DNA from 3 places in the Stutzerimonas tarimensis genome. Region 1 is predicted to be linked to each of the others. Evidence: predicted binding sites of a transcription regulator. Region 1 holds the regulator's gene; each other region holds the start of a gene.
What was found. The regulator FliA, encoded in region 1, starts transcription of late flagellar genes. The targets are predictions, from matches to a motif close to CTAAAGTTTNNNNNNNNNNNGCCGNTAA.

Region 1 (2,266 bases):
ATCTCGCGCCGCAGGAAGCGTTGCCAGTCGGCCGCCAGGCTCTGCGCCTCGTAACTGATGTAATTGACCAGCGGCGCGCATTCCTCGACCCGATCCATGGTGCGATTGGCGGCCTTTTCGGTCATTTCGACGACATAGGACAGCCGGTCGGTGGCATCGGTGATCTGCGACGCCTCGCCATGTCCGGCGCGCGCGTCGATTTCCAGCTTGACGATGGCGCTGTGAAGCTCGCGAGTGAGCTTTCCCACCTCGGCGTAGAGGCCGCGGTCACGTGACTGGTTGAGCTTGTTGATGATGTCCGTTGCTTCAGCGAAGCGCCCTTGCTGGAGGCTCTCGATCAGTTCAGGAGCGTTGGCCCTGAGGCTACCCTCGAAGTCGCTCGGGGCGGCATTGTCTGTCTGCGCCATATAGCCCTCTCGGCGAACTCAGTTGCTCACGCGCTGGAAGATCTTGTCGATCTTTTCTTTGAGCACCTGGGCCGTGAACGGCTTGACCACATAACCATTTACCCCGGCCTGCGCGGCCTCGATGATCTGGTCGCGCTTGGCCTCGGCGGTCACCATCAGCACCGGCAGGTGCTTGAGGCGCTCGTCGGCACGCACTGCACGCAGCAGGTCGATGCCGCTCATGCCGGGCATGTTCCAGTCGGTCACGAGAAAGTCGAAGCTGCCGCTCTGCAACATCGGCAACGCGGTGGTGCCGTCGTCCGCTTCAGCGGTATTGGTAAAGCCGAGATCACGCAAAAGATTCTTGATGATCCGCCTCATCGTCGAAAAGTCGTCGACGATGAGGATCTTCATGTTCTTGTCCAAGGTTCGACCTCCAAAAAAGCCTCAATAACCCGGCGAATGGCCTAGCGCGCTCGCCACTCACCCAGGCGCGCGCGCAAGCGGGCAGCACACTGACTGTGCAACTGGCTGACGCGCGACTCGCTGACTCCCAGCACCTGACCGATTTCCTTCAGGTTCAATTCTTCATCATAGTAAAGTGATATCACTAATTTTTCTCGCTCGGGCAACTGGGCGATCGCCTCCACCAGGGCGCGCTGGAAGCGCTCGTCCTCCAGTTCCCGGAACGGCTCCGGATGCGCGCTTTCGGCATCCTCGTTGAGGTCGCCGCCCTCGCCTGCCTGGAATAGATCGTCGAAACTGAACAGGCGACTGCCCTGGGTATCGCCCAGGATGCCGTAATAATCTTCGAGACTTATCTCTAGTTCGGCCGCGACCTCATGATCTTTAGCGTCGCGCCCGGTACGCGCCTCCACCACCCGTATCGCGTCGCTGACCATGCGAGTGTTACGGTGGACCGAGCGCGGCGCCCAGTCCCCCTTGCGCACCTCGTCGAGCATCGCGCCGCGGATGCGGATGCCCGCGTAGGTCTCGAAGCTGGCACCCTTGCCGGCATCGTATTTGCCAGAGGCTTCCAGCAGGCCGATCATGCCGGCCTGCATCAGGTCGTCGAGCTGCACGCTGGCCGGCAGACGCGCCAGCAGGTGGTAGGCGATGCGCTTGACCAGAGGCGCGTACTGCTCGACCAGGCGACGCGAATCGCTGGCCTGGGCCTTGTTGGAATACATGCGAAGTCCCGCGCCAGTCATGCCGAAGTACCTGCAACAGGCTGAACCATACGTTCGATGAAAAACTCGAGATGGCCGCGCGGGTTGACCGGCAGCGGCCAGTTGTCGACCTTCTGCGCGATCGCCTTGATGGCCAGGGCGCACTTGGAACGCGGATAGGCTTCGTACACGGCGCGCTGCTTTTGCACGGCCTTGCGCACCATCTCGTCATAGGGCACGGCGCCGACATATTGCAGGGCGACGTCCAGGAAGCGGTCGGTCACCTTGCTCAGCTTGGCGAACAGGTTGCGCCCTTCCTGAGGGGTATGCGCCATGTTGGCGAGCACGCGAAAGCGATTCACGCCAAAGTCGCGGTTGAGCAGCTTGATCAGTGCATAGGCATCGGTGATGGAGGTGGGCTCGTCGGTGACCACCAGCAAGACTTCCTGCGCCGCGCGCACGAAACTGATCACGCCATCGCCGATGCCCGCCGCAGTGTCCACGATCAGCACATCGACGTTGTCGCCGATGTCGCTGAAAGCCTGGATCAGGCCAGCATGCTGCAAGGGCGAAAGCTGCACCATGCTCTGGGTGCCCGACGCCGCCGGCACGATCTGGATGCCGCCCGGCCCCGGAATCAGCACGTCGCGCAGTTCGCACTCGCCGGCAATGACGTCGGCCAGGGTGCGCTTGGGGGTCAGCCCGAGCAGC
Region 2 (2,266 bases), on a different contig from region 1:
CCGAGCCGCTTTTCAACGCAGCATGACCGAGCGCAGGTACTTTTCGTACAGAGCCTAGCACGGACCAGAAGCCTGTCCCGAGTGAGAAAGCCCGGCTTCCGTTCTCGCATCACAACGCAGCGGGGAATAGAATCGCACCTTTTCGGAAGCTCCCTCGGATGAAACTCGTTTCCTTCAACATCAATGGGTTACGCGCAAGACCTCACCAGCTCGAGGCGATCATCGAGCGCCATCAGCCCGACATCATCGGCCTTCAGGAAACCAAGGTGGCCGATGATCAGTTTCCACAGCAGGCAATCGAAGCACTGGGCTATCACGTTCACTACCACGGACAGAAAGGGCATTACGGCGTCGCCCTGCTCTCTCGGCAACCGCCCCTGGAGATCCACAAGGGCTTCCCCGATGATGGAGAAGAATCGCAGAAGCGCTTTATCTGGGGCCGTTATGCCGAAGCCGACGGACGCCCGATCACGGTCATGAACGGCTATTTTCCCCAAGGTGAGAGTCGCGCGCATCCTCTCAAGTTTCCGGCCAAGACGCGCTTTTACGCCGACCTGCAGCGGTTGCTGGAAACCCGCTTCAGCCCGGACGATGCCCTCGCGGTGATGGGCGACTTCAATATCTCCCCGGAAGATTGCGATATCGGTATCGGCGAGGCGAATGCCAAGCGCTGGTTGCGTACCGGTAAATGCAGCTTCCTGCCCGAAGAGCGGGAGTGGCTGGAAAAGATCAAGGCCTGGGGCCTGATCGACAGCTTCCGCTCGGCCTTTCCAGAGGTGAACGACCGCTTCAGCTGGTTCGACTATCGCAGCCGCGGCTTCGAGGACGAGCCCCGGCGCGGGCTACGCATCGACCTCATCATGACCACCGCCCCGCTGCGCCAGCGACTGAAGGAGACGGGGGTCGACTACGACATCCGCAGCATGGAAAAGCCTTCCGATCACTGCCCGGTCTGGGTCGACTTCGCCTGATAGCCCGCATACCGCCTCCCTGGCCCACTTGCAAGCGGGCCAGGGGGGCGGGCCCGCCGCTCTAGCACACGGGCCGGAGCATCATGCACAGTTTCACACCCTCCTCCATTAGCTAAACAGCCAATCGAATCGCTGCTCGCCATGATGTCAATCTGATAGCGAACATGATCGAAGGCTGCGTGCAAGGGCGGGTTAAATCTTTCTCGCCGGCGGCCGACACCCTTCACACGGGGTCCACGATTCAGACAACCAGGGCTACTCGGCCGCCCCAACCGCAGACGACGGGATAGATCACCATGAACATGCTCCGCAATTTTCCGATCAGCAGACGCCTGTGGTTCGTCCAGTTGCTCGCCCTGCTGATGCTGCTCGCACTCGGCTGGCTGGTGGCGCTGCAGGTGCACGACTCGCTCTATCAGGGCAAGGCGGAGAAGACGCGCCACGTGGTGGAGACCGCCATGGGCCTCGCCCAGCACTATCACCGATTGGAAACGAGCGGCCAGCTGAGCCCCAGCGAGGCCAGACGCCTGGCCATGCAGCAGATCGGGTCGCTGCGCTACGGTGGAGACGAGTACTTCTGGATCAACGACCTTTCCCCGCGAATGGTCATGCACCCGATGCGGCCCGAGCTGGACGGACAGGACCTGAGCGGCATGGCCGACCCCAACGGCAAGGCGCTGTTCGTGGAAATGGTCGCCGTGGTGAAGCGCAACGGCGCGGGCGCGGTGGACTATCACTGGAGCAAACCGGGCAGCAGTCAACCGGTACCCAAGGTGTCCTATGTCCAGCTGTTCGAACCCTGGGGCTGGGTGGTCGGCTCGGGCGTCTACGTTGACGATGTGAATGAGGAATTCGCCGCCTTCATGACCAAACTGGTCGTAGTGGGTGTGGTGCTCTTTCTCATAGCGGCAAGCATCATGGCGGTGGTGATCAACAGCATTACCCGCCCGCTGCGCAGCACCACGGCGGCAATGGCCAATATCGCCAGCGGCGACGCCGACCTGACTCGCACGCTGGACACCACGGGGCAGGATGAGCTCGCCGCCCTCGGCCGTCACTTCAACGGCTTCTGCGAGAAGCTTCGGGACCTCATGCGGCAGTTACAGGTTTCGGCCAGCACCCTGGATAGCTCCTCGCAATCGCTGTCATCGCTTTCCGAGCAGACCTACCAACAGAGCCAGCAGCAGGCACAGCAGATCGAACTGGTCGCCACGGCGATCAACGAAGTCACCTACTCGGTGCAGGAAGTCGCCAAGAACGCGGAACAGGCTTCGGCCGAGGTGGGTGGCGCGGAG
Region 3 (2,266 bases), on a different contig from region 1:
CCTCGATATCCTGGGAGAACCGCTCGCCAATGGCTTGAGCGCCGCGGCGCGCCAGGTCATAGACGCGCTGGTGATAATCATCGAGCGCCACCTCGGACAGCCGCTCGCTGATCGTCTCGGCCTGGGTCTCGAGTCGCGTGGCGGCTTCCTGAAGCCGCGCGGTGTGCGCGTCGCTTTCGGCCAGATCACTGCGCATCTGTGCCACTGCGGCGAACAGGCTGCCTAGTTGCTCGCGGTTGTTGGTGGAGCCCTGCGCAATTTCGCCAATCTGGGCCTCCACCCCCTGGGCCAGGGTAGCGATACGCTCGAGGCCATTGCCGGCAAGCTCGACGGCACCGACGCTGACGTCCAGATCGGTCGCCAGTTGCCGGATCTGCTCGGCTACCGCGGTGGTCTGCTGCTGGATATCGGTGACCATCTGCCCGACCTCTTCCGTGGCCGCGGAGGTGCGCGCGGCGAGCCCTCTCACCTCGTCGGCGACAACCGCGAAACCCCGGCCATACTCACCAGCCCGGGCGGCCTCGATAGCCGCGTTGAGGGCCAGCAGGTTGGTCTGGCTGGCGATGCCCTGGATAACCTGGGTGACGCGCTGGATGTCTTCGCTGCGCTGGCTCAGGGCCTCGATGAGCTCCCGGCTGGCGTTCGCCCGGCTGCTCAGATGGTGCATGTTGCCCATGGTCTGCCGGACCACCTGCAAGCCGCTGTCGCTGCTCTGGCGTGCCTCGTTGGCGGCATGGACCGCCTGTTGACTGAGCTGTGCGGTATGCTCCTCGGTGGCGATCATCGCCTGGGCGCTGACGACGATGCGATCGGCGCCTTCGAGCTGCGAGTCGAGTCGCTCACCCAGTCGCCTGACCGAGAACGCGACTTCCGCAGCGGACAGCGCGTTATGGGTGGTGGTCTGGGACAAGGCGCGGCTGAGTTCGACCATCGCATCGTCGCTGCGCTCGGCCCCTGCAGCCGGCTCTACCCGGCGGGGACGCCAGAGCAGCGGCAACCAGGCCATCACCAGCATCAAGGGCAAGGCCAGGCCGAGGCCTAGCAGCCCTTGGGCGATTGCCCAGGCCAGCAGCAGGATCGAAATGCCCTGCAGCAAGCCGATCAGAAACCTTGGGATCTGTCCCGAATTCATATCTGAAACCTCGCAGGCCCGGCCAGGCGGCCAAGTGTTTTTATTGTGTTCAAGCGGTTATCGGCAGCTAGCGCCCTAGGTTTACCGCATCTGCATGGTTGCGATATGGCGCTTTGGTAGGGGTTGAGAAACAAAGAGGGCCGGTAGCACCGGCCCTCTTGGGTTGTCCCCGGAGGACGGGGCGCTGAACGCCCGATCCTCCCGACGCCGATGATCAGCGCTTGGCGACCACCTGCTCCTTTGGCAGCTTGAAGGTCCAGAGCATACCGCCCTGATTGAGATCCTTCACGCGCTTGGCGACTTCGCCGCCCCACAGCGGAACCGCGCCACCCCAACCGGAGACGACTGACACGTACTGCTCGCCGTCCATTTCCCAGGTGACCGGGGAGCCGATGACGCCCGAGCCCGTCTGGAATTCGTAGAGCTTCTCGCCAGTCTTGGCGTCGAAGGCCATCAGGTAGCCTTCCGGGTTGCCGGTGAATACCAGGTTACCCTTGGTGGCCAGCACGCCCCCCCACAGCGGTGCGTAGTTCTTGTAGGTCCAGACCTGCTTGCCGGTCTTCGGATCGATGGCGCGCAGGACGCCGATATATTCTTCGTTCAGCGGCTTGATGGTAAAGCCCGCGCCCAGGTAGGCCGCGCCCTTCTTGTAGGACACGCTCTCGTTCCACATGTCCATGCCCCACTCGTTGGACGGCACGTAGAACAGACCGGTGTCCTGGCTGTAGGCCATGGGCATCCAGTTCTTGCCACCAAGGAACGACGGCGCGACGAATACCGAATTGCCCTGCTCGCTCTCGGAAGGTACGCCAGGGCGGTTGGCGTCGTCGTAGATCGGCCGTCCGTTGTCGTCGAGCCCCTTGGCCCAAGTGATCTTGTCGACGAAGGGGAAGCCACGAATGAACTTGCCGTTGGTGCGATCGAGGACGTAGAAGAAGCCGTTACGGTCGGCGGTGGCCGCCGCCTTGATGGTCTTGCCGCCTTCGACCAGGTCGAAGGAGATCAGCTCGTTGACGCCGTCATAATCCCAGCCGTCGTGGGGGGTGGTCTGGAAGTGCCACTTGATCGAGCCGTCATCCGGATTCAGCGCCAGGCGCGAGGCGGAGAACAGGTTGTCGCCAGGACGCAGGTGCG

Region 2: the regulator FliA is predicted to act here: its motif matches at 1,164-1,191, upstream of ACFOMF_RS06430 (methyl-accepting chemotaxis protein).
Region 3: the regulator FliA is predicted to act here: its motif matches at 1,190-1,217, upstream of ACFOMF_RS06270 (methyl-accepting chemotaxis protein).

What each region holds. Positions count from the first base shown of each region.
Region 1 is NZ_JBHRXZ010000029.1:43,467-45,732, reverse strand. It holds gene ACFOMF_RS17410 (protein phosphatase CheZ) at 1-407, opposite strand, end outside; gene ACFOMF_RS17405 (chemotaxis response regulator CheY) at 426-800, opposite strand; gene fliA (RNA polymerase sigma factor FliA) at 854-1,597, opposite strand; gene fleN (flagellar synthesis regulator FleN) at 1,594-2,266, opposite strand, start outside.
Region 2 is NZ_JBHRXZ010000016.1:248,030-250,295, forward strand. It holds gene xthA (exodeoxyribonuclease III) at 159-971, shown strand; gene ACFOMF_RS06430 (methyl-accepting chemotaxis protein) at 1,268-2,266, shown strand, end outside.
Region 3 is NZ_JBHRXZ010000016.1:203,093-205,358, forward strand. It holds gene ACFOMF_RS06270 (methyl-accepting chemotaxis protein) at 1-1,132, opposite strand, end outside; gene ACFOMF_RS06275 (PQQ-dependent methanol/ethanol family dehydrogenase) at 1,347-2,266, opposite strand, start outside.